DNA from 3 places in the Marinobacter sp. EVN1 genome. Region 1 is predicted to be linked to each of the others. Evidence: predicted binding sites of a transcription regulator. Region 1 holds the regulator's gene; each other region holds the start of a gene.
What was found. Region 1 encodes FliA, which starts transcription of late flagellar genes. Its sites were predicted from a motif close to CTAAAGTTTNNNNNNNNNNNGCCGNTAA; they were not measured.
Positions count from the first base shown of each region.

Region 1 (4,211 bases):
GCAGGAAGTGGCGCCTCAGGTGGCGTGGCGTCGTCCTTGTCTTTCGAGACTGCCGATTTTCCGGCGTCACGTCCCAGTGATGAAGCGCTGGCAAAGCCGTTTGCGGGTAGCGAATCCGGCGCCGGTGGCTATGCCGATGAACTGGCCAGTATGCGTGCCGAAATCAGCTCTCTGCGTGATCTGGTCAGTGGTAAGGCTGCAACTGCCACGCCGACCGGCAACAGCGCAGTTCAGCAACGATTGGCCGAGCGCCTGCAGGAGTTCGGTTTGGGCGCGGAGCTGGCCGGCTCTCTGTCCCGTCGGCACCGGGCCGGGCGTCTGGAGGACGGCTGGAAGCAGTCACTGAAAATGCTGGCGACCGGCGTTCGTACCGGTCGCGAAGACTGGCTTGATGCCGGCGGTATCTATGCCCTGGTCGGGCCAACCGGGTCTGGCAAAACCACCACCATTGGCAAGCTGGCGGCCCGCTACGTCCTTGAGCATGGTCCGGATTCGTTGGCACTGGTGACCACCGACCGCTATCGTGTGGCCGCTCATGAGCAGCTCTTCGTGTTCGGCCGCATCCTGAATGTGCCCGTGCGTGTGGTGGATGAGAGCCATTCCCTGGATGACATTCTTGATGAGTTATCGGATCGACACCTGGTGCTGATTGACACTGCCGGCCTGACCAGTGCCGACCGCGGTTACCAGGAACAACTGGCGGAGTTGGCTCGCAGCGATCACAATATCCGTACACATCTGGTGGTCTCCGCCACCAGTCAGCCACGTATCATGAAATCCGTGTGGCATTGCTATAAGATGGCAAACCTTGCAGGCTGCATCATGACCAAGATTGATGAGGCCCTGACCCTGGGCGAAGCGCTCGGGTTCGTTATGGAGACCAGCTTACCGGTGGCCTGGTACACCGATGGCCAGAAGATACCGGAAGATCTCCAGAGGGCGGAGGCCATTCCGTTAGTGCGCCTGGGCGTAGAACGGCTTAAGGCCGTGCAGAGCGCACAGACAGTCGCCGAAGGTGCCTGAGCCTCGTTGGCGACCAGAATAAAACACCGGCACGCGTGCCCGTACAAGAACGTAGTAAGAGACTGATAACAGTATGAGCAGACCACATCCGGTTCAGGTGATTGCGGTTTCCGGCGGCAAGGGCGGTGTCGGCAAGAGCAATGTTTCGGTCAATCTCGGTATCGCCCTGGCCCAGAAGGGGCGCCGGGTTGTCTTGCTGGACGCGGATCTCGGGCTCGCCAACATCGATGTGTTGCTCGGCATTACCGCCAATCGAAATCTGCAAGACGTACTCAGCGGCGATTGTGATCTGAAAGACGTGCTGGTGAATGGCCCTGGTGGTATCAAGATTGTACCGGCTTCCTCCGGCACTCAGCGTATGACCCAGCTCAGCGCCATGGAACATGCCGGCCTGATCAACGCTTTCAGTGAGCTGGGCGACCAGATTGACGTTCTGATTGTGGATACCGCCGCAGGTATTTCTGAATCGGTGGTCAGCTTCCTCAGGGCCTCGCAGGAACTTCTGCTGGTGGTCTGCGACGAACCTACTTCCATTACCGATGCCTACGCGTTGATCAAGCTGATGAACCGGGATTATGGCACCAACCGCTTCCGTATCCTGGCAAACCAGGTCCGCAATGAGCAGGAAGGCCGCCATCTGTTTGAAAAACTGACCCGGGTCACCGAGCGTTTTCTGGATGTGGCACTACAATATGTAGGTATCGTGCCTTACGACGAGGCCGTCAAGAAAGCCGTCCAAAGACAGAAAGCGGTATTGGATGCCTATCCGAGGGCGAAAGCCTCGCTGGCTATCCGGGCTCTGGCCGAAAAAGTGGACAGTTGGCCTTTGCCGTCCTCTCCCAGGGGGCATCTCGAATTCTTCGTGGAGCGGCTCGTCGAAGTCTGATCTGAATCCAGTCCTACAAGAAAACCGGATACATGACATTGGCGAAAAATCTGGGAATTTACCATCAGGCCGGCGCCAGGAGCCCTTCAGCCCTGATTGAAGAGCATGCGCCGCTGGTCAAGAAAATCGCCCTTCATCTCATGGCCCGGCTGCCGCCATCAGTGCAGCTGGAAGACCTTATGCAGGCCGGTATGATTGGACTGCTGGAGGCCGCGCAGCGCTATTCTTCCGGCAAAGGTGCCACCTTTGAAACCTACGCAGGGATTCGCATCCGCGGCGCCATGGTGGATGAGATCCGCAAAGGCGACTGGGTGCCCCGCTCAGTGCATCGCAACGCCCGGCGAATCGCCAGTGCTATCAAGCAGGTGGAAGATCGTACCGGGCGCGAGGCCCAGGATGCCGAAGTAGCTGAAGAGCTTGGCATTGGTCTGGACGAGTATCATGCCTCACTCGCCGACGCTAACAGCGGTAGACTTTTTAGTCTTGATGAGCTCAATGAATCCGGCGAGCTGCCGATAGAAGAAGCAGAAGCGAGTGATAATCCGCTGGACGGTATTGCTTCAGGCGCTTTCCAGCGAAGTCTCGCAGACGCCATTGAGCAGTTGCCTGAGCGTGAAAAGCTGGTATTGAGCCTGTATTACCAGGAAGAGCTCAACCTCAAGGAAATCGGTGCGGTGCTAGGGGTCAGTGAGAGCCGGGTAAGCCAGATTCACAGCCAGGCGGCGTTGCGACTTCGCAGCCGGCTGGCCGAGTGGCGGGATGGTGACAACGACTGATCGGCCAGGTGCTGTGTTTCTCTTTCAGCAAGCTGTGTAGCTTTTGGTAAACGATGCTTTACAACGTGCGCAAACACCACACAATAAGCGCTTAAGGTAGCAGCCTGCTAGACTTCCAAAAGGCTGAATGAATTCCGGGTGTTACTGACTGGAGGTCCCATTGGACAAGAACATGAAAATTCTCATTGTGGATGACTTCTCCACAATGCGACGCATCATCAAAAACCTGCTGCGAGATCTCGGCTTCACCAATACGGATGAAGCAGACGATGGCAACACCGCGTTGCCCATGCTCCGAAGCGGCAAGTATGACTTCCTGGTGACTGACTGGAACATGCCCGGCATGTCGGGCTTTGACCTTCTGAAGGCTGTCCGTGCTGATGAAAACCTGAAGAACCTGCCGGTTCTGATGGTAACGGCAGAGGCCAAGCGGGACCAGATCGTGGCTGCGGCTCAGGCCGGGGTGAACGGGTATGTGGTCAAGCCTTTCACGGCAGCCGTGCTGAAGGAAAAGATCGAGAAAATCTTCGAACGAATCCAGTAACCAGAGGTCGGATGGCTCGCCATGAGTGATACCAAACAGAACCATCAGGGCCTTGATCCGGAGGTGGCGGAGAAGCTTCAAAAGCAGGCCTCCGACCTGGCCGAGAATGTAAACGCCGGGAATTATGCCAAGGCGATGACCCTGATCAATGAACTGAGCGAGGTTCGCGATCAGAGTCTGTATCGGGAAGTGGGGCGACTGACCCGCAGCCTCCATGAGGCAATCCGGAACTTCCAGATAGACCCGCGTAATGCCGAGCAGAAAGAAGTGCTGTCGAAGATGAGCGACGCTTCTGACCGTCTGGCCTATGTGGTTCAGATGACCAGCCAGGCGGCGAACCGCACCATGGATCTGGTTGAGGAAAGCATGCCGGTGGCTCACGCCATGCGGGATGAAGCGGTTGCCCTGCGGGATGAGTGGCAGCGTCTGCGCCGTCGTGAAATGGAGCCTGCGGAGTTTCGGGAGCTTTACGGTCGCATCGACAAGTTCTTCGCTGGCCTGACGACAGACTCCGACAGTCTGTACCAGAACCTGTCGGAAATCCTTCTGGCTCAGGATTTTCAGGATCTTACCGGTCAGGTTATCCAGAAGGTCACCGCGTTGGTGAAAGAGGTGGAAGACAACCTTCTTGGTCTGGTGGTGATGGCCAGCCACGTTGATCAACTGACCGGCACAGTGCATCAGATTGAAGAAAAAGAAGAATCGGCCGAAAAAGGGGTAGGGCCCCAGATCAAGGCCGATGAGCGGGAAGATGTAGTTTCGGGACAGGACGATGTGGACGATCTGCTGTCCAGTCTCGGATTCTGATAATAAAGAGGGTGACGCATGGCGTTAGATGCTGATGAAGAGATCCTGCAGGACTTCCTGGTAGAAGCCGGCGAGATACTCGAAAAGTTGTCGGAGCAGCTGGTGGATCTGGAGCAGCATCCCGATGACAGCGATCTGCTGAACGCCATTTTCCGTGGCTTCCATACCGTGAAAG
Region 1 covers NZ_AXCB01000070.1:168,718-172,928, forward strand. Annotated here, with positions in the region: gene flhF (flagellar biosynthesis protein FlhF) at 1-1,023, shown strand, start outside; gene Q674_RS38025 (MinD/ParA family protein) at 1,097-1,909, shown strand; gene Q674_RS38030 (RNA polymerase sigma factor FliA) at 1,942-2,685, shown strand; gene cheY (chemotaxis response regulator CheY) at 2,846-3,229, shown strand; gene Q674_RS38040 (protein phosphatase CheZ) at 3,251-4,036, shown strand; gene Q674_RS38045 (chemotaxis protein CheA) at 4,055-4,211, shown strand, end outside.

Region 2 (4,211 bases), on a different contig from region 1:
GCGCCAGAGAATCAACCCGAAGCAATCCGGCTCTGCCCCGATAACCCGACAGCCGAAGCCCACCGGGTTCGCGGCATTGCCGGTAATCTGGGTTTCCGGCGTTTAGCGGCAACGCTGGCAAACCTGGAGACCCGGCTGAAATCGGAAAAACCGGTGCCGGAGGCCCTGTGGCAGGAGCTCCAGAACGATTTTGATCGGGCACGCCAGTGGCTGACCGAACAAGCAGCGGACTCTGAAACGCGCCCCGCAAGCTGGACTGAACCGGATGCCATAGACCCGAAAACGCTGGCACAAGTGATCGAACGCCTGAGCCAGGGCGAAATTCCGGAACGCGCTATCGACCAGCTGAAGCCAGGACTGCCCACGGAGATCGCCGATGCGATGAACGAGGCTCTCGACGACTTCGAACCAGAGAAAGCGGCCGAACTTCTGATCACTTTTCGCGATACCCTGGAGGCCTCGCAATGCTGACCGACACCAAGACCCTGCTGCTGGTGGACGACGAGCCAGCCAACCTTCAGGTGCTGCGCAACGTACTTTCCGACCACTACCGGCTACTGTTCGCCAAAGATGGTGAACGGGCGCTGGAACTGGCACGCAGCGAGAAACCGGATCTTGTTCTGCTGGATGTGATGATGCCGGGCATGTCCGGTTACGAGGTGTGCAACGCTCTGAAAGCCGGCCAGGATACCCGCGCTATCCCGGTGATCTTCGTCACCGCATTGTCTGATGCCGATGACGAAGCCAGGGGCTTTGAGCTGGGTGCTGTGGACTACCTTACGAAACCCGTGAATGCGGCGATTGTCCGGGCCAGGGTGAAAAACCATCTGTCGCTGGTGCGTATGGACGAGCTGATAGAAACCCGGTTGGCCGTCGTTCAGCGGCTGGGGCGCGCGGCGGAATACAAGGACAACGAAACCGGCCTGCACGTTATCCGCATGAGCCATTTCTCGCGGTTGATCGCGCTGGAGGCCGGCCTCGGCGACGCCTGGTCCGACACCCTGCTCAATGCCGCCCCGATGCACGATATCGGCAAGATCGGCATTCCGGACGCCATTCTCCAGAAACCTGGCAAGCTGGAGCCGGATGAATGGGCCATCATGCAACGCCACGCGGAAATCGGGGCGGAGATCATCGGTGAAGACGGCTCAGATCTGCTCAACATGGCGCGGGAAGTGGCCATGAATCACCACGAGAAATGGGACGGCAGCGGCTACCCGAAAGGCCTGAAAGGAAGCACCATTCCCATCTCTGCCCGGATCGTGGCCCTGGCTGATGTCTTCGACGCTCTCACCAGCGAGCGCCCTTACAAGAAAGCATGGTCGATAGAACAGGCAACGGATTTGATTCGCGAGCAAAGCGGCAAGCATTTCGACCCCGAGTTGGTCGAAGCCTTCTTCCGCTGCCTGCCGGCCATACTTGTCGTGCGCCATCGTTGGCAGGAAGAGGCGGCCTAACAGCCCAGATCGCCACGCTTCAGAACTTCTTCAATCATGTCATCCAACAGGTCAATGACTTCGCCTGAGGAAGACTTGAGTGTGGCTACCAACTCCCGGGAGAGTTCAGAATAGCGATCAGAACTGATCCTCTTCTGATGAAATTCCTGGGCCGTTTTATAAAGCTCACGGCCTGCTTTATGCACTTGTGGGTGAACCACCTTAATCAGCCGGTCAGCACTGCGGAGCTGGTGCATGGGCTGAGCCTTGTCGCTGGCCAGGAAATGGCCCAGCCGGCACTGGGTGTGATCCTTCACTTCCGCCTCAGTGATCGAGTTTTCATTGAATACGGCAAAGCGGATGAGCTTGTCCACCCAGACCACATGATCACGCTTGGCACTGGCCAGCACGAGACAAGGCGTGGTTAACCGGATTTGGCTGAAGATGCGGTCGGTGTCGTCCCGAAGCGGGCGAATCGCCTGCATCAAATCCCGGAAAATGCTGGCCAGAGCATCGGAATCTTCAGAGTTGGAACTGACCTGACGCGCCATATCCGCGGCCACCTGGCTCTGCTCCTCGGCTGCAGCGGCGATGGAGGTTGCCTGGTCGTAGTTGATGTTCGAGGACTCCCGGGACTGATGTATCACCTCCGCCACCCGCTCCCGGCTTTCCCCCGAAGCCTGCACAGCACGCACGGAATTTCCCAACCGGGACTGGACCGATTCGGAGCCGGAAATGATCTGCGAGACAATCCCGTTGATTTCCTGCGCCGCCCCCGCACTTCGGGCAGCTAATTGCCGCACCTCGTCCGCAACCACGGCAAAGCCCCTGCCCGCCTCACCGGCACGGGCGGCCTCAATCGCCGCATTAAGGGCAAGCAGGTTGGTCTGGTCGGATATCTCGTTCACGGTGTTGGTAAGCGATTCAATACTCCGGGTTTGCTCCGCCAGCGAACGCATTTCCTCGTTGGCCTGGGTCAGGGCGATATCCACCTCGGCCAGACGCGCCTCCATATCCTCCAGCGCGGAAATGGATTCCCTGGTGTACTCATTTACCCGGGAGGCTTGCTCCAGTACATCCTGGCCCAGGCCACCCACTTCCAACGCACTGGCCGACATTTCTTCAATGGCGGCGGACAACGTCTGAATATTGGCGACAAGGTTATGAATGCGGTCGTCAAACTCCAGAGCGCCCTGGCCCAGATCAGAAATATGGCGGGAGACATCCACCGCCCCGTTGGCCACTGAAAGCGCCTCGGAACGCACCGACGACAAATACTCTGCCAGTGGCACCAGCCAGTCCGGACAGCGTGTGGGCACCCCGTTATCCAGTAAAGATTGAATCTGTTGTTTTGCTCGTTTTTCAGACAGGAACATAGCTCTTACTCACGCAGATCCGGCAGTCGGAATTATTGGACTTGTTTGAACTTGATAACTGTCAATATTAACGGCAGATGCGCCAGATCCTGCAGAACCCAGATCAATTTTTCCGACGGGTTTTCAGGGCAACCGGTAGCGGCTGATCAACTCGTCCACCCGGACCACGCTGTTCTCCAGCTCACCCGCCATGTTCTGCACACTGTCGGCCTCTTTGGCCACCTCAGCGTTACGGGTCGCAACCGCATGAATGTTCTCGTTGATCTGCAACGACGTGGCTGCCTGTTGCTCGCAGGCCGCCGCAATCTGGTTGTTCATACTGCTGACCGAATCAATGGCCTGTTCAATGCGGTTAATAGCCTCCGCGGCTTGCTGAATCGCCCGGTTGGATTCTGTGGAGCGCGTCTGCCCCATTTCCATGGCGGCAGTGGTGGCCTCGGACAGGTTCTTCAACTCATCCACTGTGGCACGAATTTCCTCGGTGAATTCCTGAGTGCGGCGCGACAGAGATCGAACCTCATCGGCGACCACAGCAAATCCGCGGCCATGCTCTCCTGCCCGGGCTGCCTCGATAGCCGCATTCAGCGCCAGCAGATTAGTCTGGTCGGAGATATCGTGAATCGAACCGGTAACCCGCGCGATGGATTCCACCTTGCCTGCCAACTGTTCCACCATTCGGGCACTGTCTTCCAGTGCCTTGTTGGTTGCATCCGTCATGGTTCGGGCACTAGTCATGGCCTGGCTGCCTGCGGAAGCGGAATCCGCCGCATCGCTGGCGGCTTCCGACGCCAGTTGAGCATTGTGCGCCACTTCCTGCACGCTGGCCGACATCTCGTTGGTGGCGGTGGCTACCTGATCAGCCTGCTGTTGCTGCTCATCTACAAATCGACGAGTGCTCTCGCTCGCCCGCAACAGCTGTTCGGAATTCCGACGCAGCTCCAGCGAGAACTCTCGCATTTGCCGGATCAGCTCGCAGGACTTTTCCATCATGTCGTTGAAGGATTTGGCACTGGCGTTACCGTCTGTGGCGGGCAGGCGGCCGGACAGATCATGTTCCCGGTCAAAGTCGCGGACAATGGCCATCATGCGAAATGCCTGATGTCTCTCCTGTTTCATCTGCACCGCAAAGAACACCAGAATGCCGGCCTCAAACACCACAAAGGCGGCGTGAAGGAAGGCGATACCCCAGCTACAGCCATAGTTGAAAATCATCAATGGCATTCCGCCCACCTCAGCTTCTGAAAGCTGCAAAGCGGTCAATAACAGATGGTGGGCGGCAATGGTGACGGCCGCAGCAACAACCGGCACCCAGTCCCGGTAAATGATCACCAGAGCCAGGGCCGAGAAGATGTGGAAATGCATTTCGATACGGCCCATCTGGGCCTGAATCATAATGGCC
Region 2 covers NZ_AXCB01000045.1:43,600-47,810, reverse strand. Annotated here, with positions in the region: gene Q674_RS35005 (MHYT domain-containing protein) at 1-471, shown strand, start outside; gene Q674_RS35000 (two-component system response regulator) at 465-1,457, shown strand; gene Q674_RS34995 (methyl-accepting chemotaxis protein) at 1,454-2,755, opposite strand; gene Q674_RS34990 (methyl-accepting chemotaxis protein) at 2,936-4,211, opposite strand, start outside.
Region 2: Q674_RS34995 (methyl-accepting chemotaxis protein) is a predicted target of FliA. The motif match lies at 2,880-2,907, and genes of this name have one in related genera.

Region 3 (4,211 bases), on a different contig from region 1:
CCGCAAGGCGCTTCAGGAAATCTCCTGGGATCCGTTTGCAACCGATGCGGCCATCCGGGACCTGGAGCTTGCCCATGTCGATGTTTTCCAGAAACTGGTGACCGCGCCGGTTGTTGAAGACAAGGCACCCACGATTGAGAATTTCGAGGTACCTGAAGCTCCGGCAGAGCCGGCGGAAACTCCCGAGCAATCGGAACCTGCGCCGGAGGTGATTGACGAGGTGACTGAACCTGCGTCAGTCAAGCCTGCTGAGATCTCAGCAGGCGTTGAGACGGCAGCCGTTGCCGAGGAATCCGCGGAGATCCAATCACCAGTAGCGTCGGCGGAATGGCTGGCGAAGGCGGACGGCCTGAGAGTTGGATCCTGGGTTGAGATGGCCAGAGACGAGACCAGGGTCCGTTGCAAGCTGGCGGCCTTCATCAAGGCCACCGGCAAGTACATCTTTGTTAACCGCAGTGGTGCGAAGGTGGCGGAATATCATCGGGATGACCTGGCGATTGCTCTGCAGGAGCAGGCGATCACCATGCTGGATGACGGCCTGATCTTTGATCGGGCGCTGGAGTCCATCATCGACAACCTGCGTCATAACCGAAAAGACTGATCTCCGGTACTGAGTGCCCGCGCAGGGCACCGGCGACGTCGTGGCATCCATGGGCGCTTTGTGATTCAATCATCTGCATGAGTCCCCTGCGCCGATGGAAACACGTTGTCTAGTATCCAGAACGATCATCACCCACACTCCCTGAAAGATGCGGCAGCACTTTTGCGTTCCAGTGGCCGGTTCCCCGGCGTGCGCTGGTGTCCGTCGCCCAATTTTGGTCCCCGCCCGGACGGTTCCTCTATCTCACTGCTGGTGGTTCACAACATCAGCCTGCCGCCGGAACAGTTTGGCGGCCCGCACATCGAGAATTTTTTCTGTAACTGTCTGGATACTGCTGCCCACCCCTATTTTGAAACGATCGCAGAGCTGAAGGTGTCTGCACACGCGTTGATTCGCCGGGATGGTTCCGTTATTCAGTTTGTCAGCTGTCTGGACAGGGCATGGCATGCTGGCCGTTCCAGTTTTCAGGGTAAGGAGGAGTGCAACGACTACTCCATTGGTATCGAGCTCGAAGGTGCGGATGACGTTCCCTATACCGATGATCAGTACCGTGCGCTGGCGCGTCTGGCGCTCCTGGCAATGACAGCCTGGCCGGAAATCACGCCGGGTCGCATTGCCGGCCACAGTGATATTGCTCCGGGCCGAAAAACCGATCCAGGGCCCGCGTTTGAGTGGTCTCGCTTCCAGACACTGCTGTCGAACGAGGAGATGGCCTGATGTCGTTGGTTGTTTTTCTGATTGCGTACGTGATTCGCCGCAGGCTGGACCGCGCCGATCACCTGGCTGGCGATGAGGTCTGGCGTAACTGGTTTCATCGTTGGGGCCGGGTAGAAGCGGGTCAGGAGCGGTCAGTCTGGAGAGGGGCGCTGCTGGTTGTGTTACCTTCTCTGGCGCTCGCTGGCGCGTGGGCGCTGTCCAGTGAGGCGGGCTACCGCTATGCCCTGTATCCGCTTGAACTGGTGCTGATGGTGGTACTGATGGGAGCGCCGGGCTGGCGCAAGGTGCTGCGAGCCTATTCCGATGCCTGGCGGCGCGGAGATATGCAGGCTGCCTGGCACCATGTTCAAGAGCGCCTGCCCGCCTCCGAAAGAGGAGCAGCGCTATCGCCAGAAGCCATGCACCTGTCGGTGTCGCGGGCGCTGATGGTCTCGGTTTTCGAGCGTTTCTTCCTGGTGGTTTTCTGGTATGCCGTCGGCGGCATAGCGCTGGCTTTTCTGGCTCGAGGGCTTGTAGCTCTGGCGGGCCAATGGCCGCAGGCGGCCGCGCGGGAACGCTATCAGCGGGCAGCCCGGCTTATCGGCTGGATTCCTTCCCGCTTGCTGTCATGCACATTCGGGCTCGCCGGTGACCTGGCCGGCTGGTCCCGGGAAATACGCAAGGTATTCCCGGGATTCGGGAAAAAGACCGCGGATGTGCTAATGATTTCCGCCAACGGGTCGTTAACTGGATATGCACTTGATCCTGCGCGCTTTTCGGAGTTGCACCCGGAAGAGTGGCCCGATTTTGGCGGGCGGAGCCTCAGCGCTATAAGGGACCTCCTCAACCGGAGCATGCTGGTGTGGATATGTGCGCTTGCATTGCTGGTGATCGCAGGCATGGCCTAGCCGGAAAGCAAAAACGGATTACAGAATAACACTAAATAGTGATTAAGTTTTTCCGGCAACGGGCGATAATCAAACAAAAGAATAAAGATTCAGTTGTTAGAAGCAGCGAGGGCTCTGTGAACTATATAATCAATCCGGCTGTAGCACTGATGAATCGGCTGCCCATGGTTTACAAATTCAGCCTCATCAGCATTCTCTTTCTTGGCCCTATCATCGTGCTTTCCTGGTTGGTGATTTCCGGGCTTAACCAGTCGGTTCAGACCATGACCCGCGGCATTGAAGGTCTTGCAGAACTCCAGAAGGTGGAGCGCCTGCTGGTGGCGGCGATGGATTACCGTGACTATCAGGCCCCCGGCATTCTGAAAGACGAACAGCCCTTGCTCGAAAAAGCCAACGAAGCGGCCAGTCGCATGGATGCCCTGTTGGCAGATCTCGCCGAACCACAGCGTTCTTTTGACACCTCCGGCTCCTGGCAGGAGCAGATCCTGGTTGTAAGAGAAGAATGGGAGACGCTCAAAGCCAACGATAACTATCAGGGCAACATTGACCCCCAGTTCAAGTACTACCAGGAGTTTGTGCAGAAGGTGATGGCCTTGCTGCCGGCGACCATTGAAATCAGCGGATTGGGTCAGGATGCGTCCCGGGAAAACCTGCTGCTGTTAGGGCTGGTGCGTTCTGCGTTGCCTGAGTCTCGCACTGTTGTTGGCCGCGCCCGTTCATACGGTATTTTTGCGCTGGTGGAAGGTCAGGTGGGCTATGCACTCAGCGAAACCCTGAATGAAATCTACGATCAGTTGACCAACCGCAGTTCGCTGCTTTCGCCGGCCCTTTCCGTTGCTGTGGAGGCGTCGCCCCAGCTGGCAGAGAGTGCGAGCGGTGCACTGACCCGCACGGAAGAGAGTCTGATGACAGTCCGTGATGAGCTGGACCTGAATGTCATCACGCCTATGCGCCTGGAGCTGCCCTGGCAGGAATTTGACGAGACCGTATCGGCGCAGATGGGATATTACGATACCCTCAGCGATCGTATCTTCGATGTGGTTGCCGGTAATCTTGAGGATCGCCTGGCTCGCCAGACCGGGCAGCGCACCCTGATTCTGGTGGCGCTGATTGCTGTGATGCTGGTAGTGGTCTACCTCTATGTGGGCTTCTTTATGTCTGTGCGGATTGCCATCAACCGGTTCAGCGAAGCTGCAAGAAATGTGGCCGCCGGCGATATGACCACCCATATCCGGTTGAACAACCGGGACGAACTGGGTGAGCTCACCTCTGAGTTCAACAACATGACCGATCGTATTGCTGAGCTTGTCCGGTCGGTGGGCTCTACAACAGCAGATGTTGATCAGCAGGCGGTCCGGGTGAATGACACCGCTTCGGCGAACAGTCAGGCCGTGGCCCGACAGATGGAAGAGACCGGGCAGATCAACGAGGCCATGGGCCAGATGGTGGAAGCGGTCAATGAAGTCACGGAGAGTGCGCACCGGGTGGCGGATAGTGCGGGGAATGCCGAGAAAGATACCGAGAAGGGTCGGGAAGTGGTGGCCGATACGGTGGCGACCATTAACCGGCTGGCTACGGAGATTGCAGGCGCCGTTGATGTCATCAACCGGGTGAGTGCGGACAGTGACAATATCAGTCAGGTTCTGGTTGAGATTAAAGCAATTGCCGAGCAGACCAACCTGCTGGCGCTGAACGCGGCCATCGAGGCAGCGAGGGCGGGAGAACAGGGGCGTGGCTTTGCGGTGGTGGCGGATGAGGTTCGTTCATTGTCTCAGCGTACCCACAAGTCCACTGAGGAAATTGAAGGCATGATCTCCCGGCTTCAGGGTGGTGTAAAAGAAGCGGTATCTGCCATGACCTCAAGTCACGATGCCACGGAGAAGACGGTACAGAAGTCTGGTGAAGTGACCGAAGCGCTGGATCGGATCGCCTCGGGCATTTCCGAGATCGTTGATATGAGCCATCAGATTGCCCAGGCGGCGGAGGAACAGTCGGCCGTGGCCAGG
Region 3 covers NZ_AXCB01000006.1:28,029-32,239, reverse strand. Annotated here, with positions in the region: gene Q674_RS23195 (DUF1631 domain-containing protein) at 1-601, shown strand, start outside; gene ampD (1,6-anhydro-N-acetylmuramyl-L-alanine amidase AmpD) at 707-1,318, shown strand; gene Q674_RS23185 (histidine kinase) at 1,318-2,205, shown strand; gene Q674_RS23180 (methyl-accepting chemotaxis protein) at 2,322-4,211, shown strand, end outside.
Region 3: Q674_RS23180 (methyl-accepting chemotaxis protein) is a predicted target of FliA. The motif match lies at 2,247-2,274, and genes of this name have one in related genera.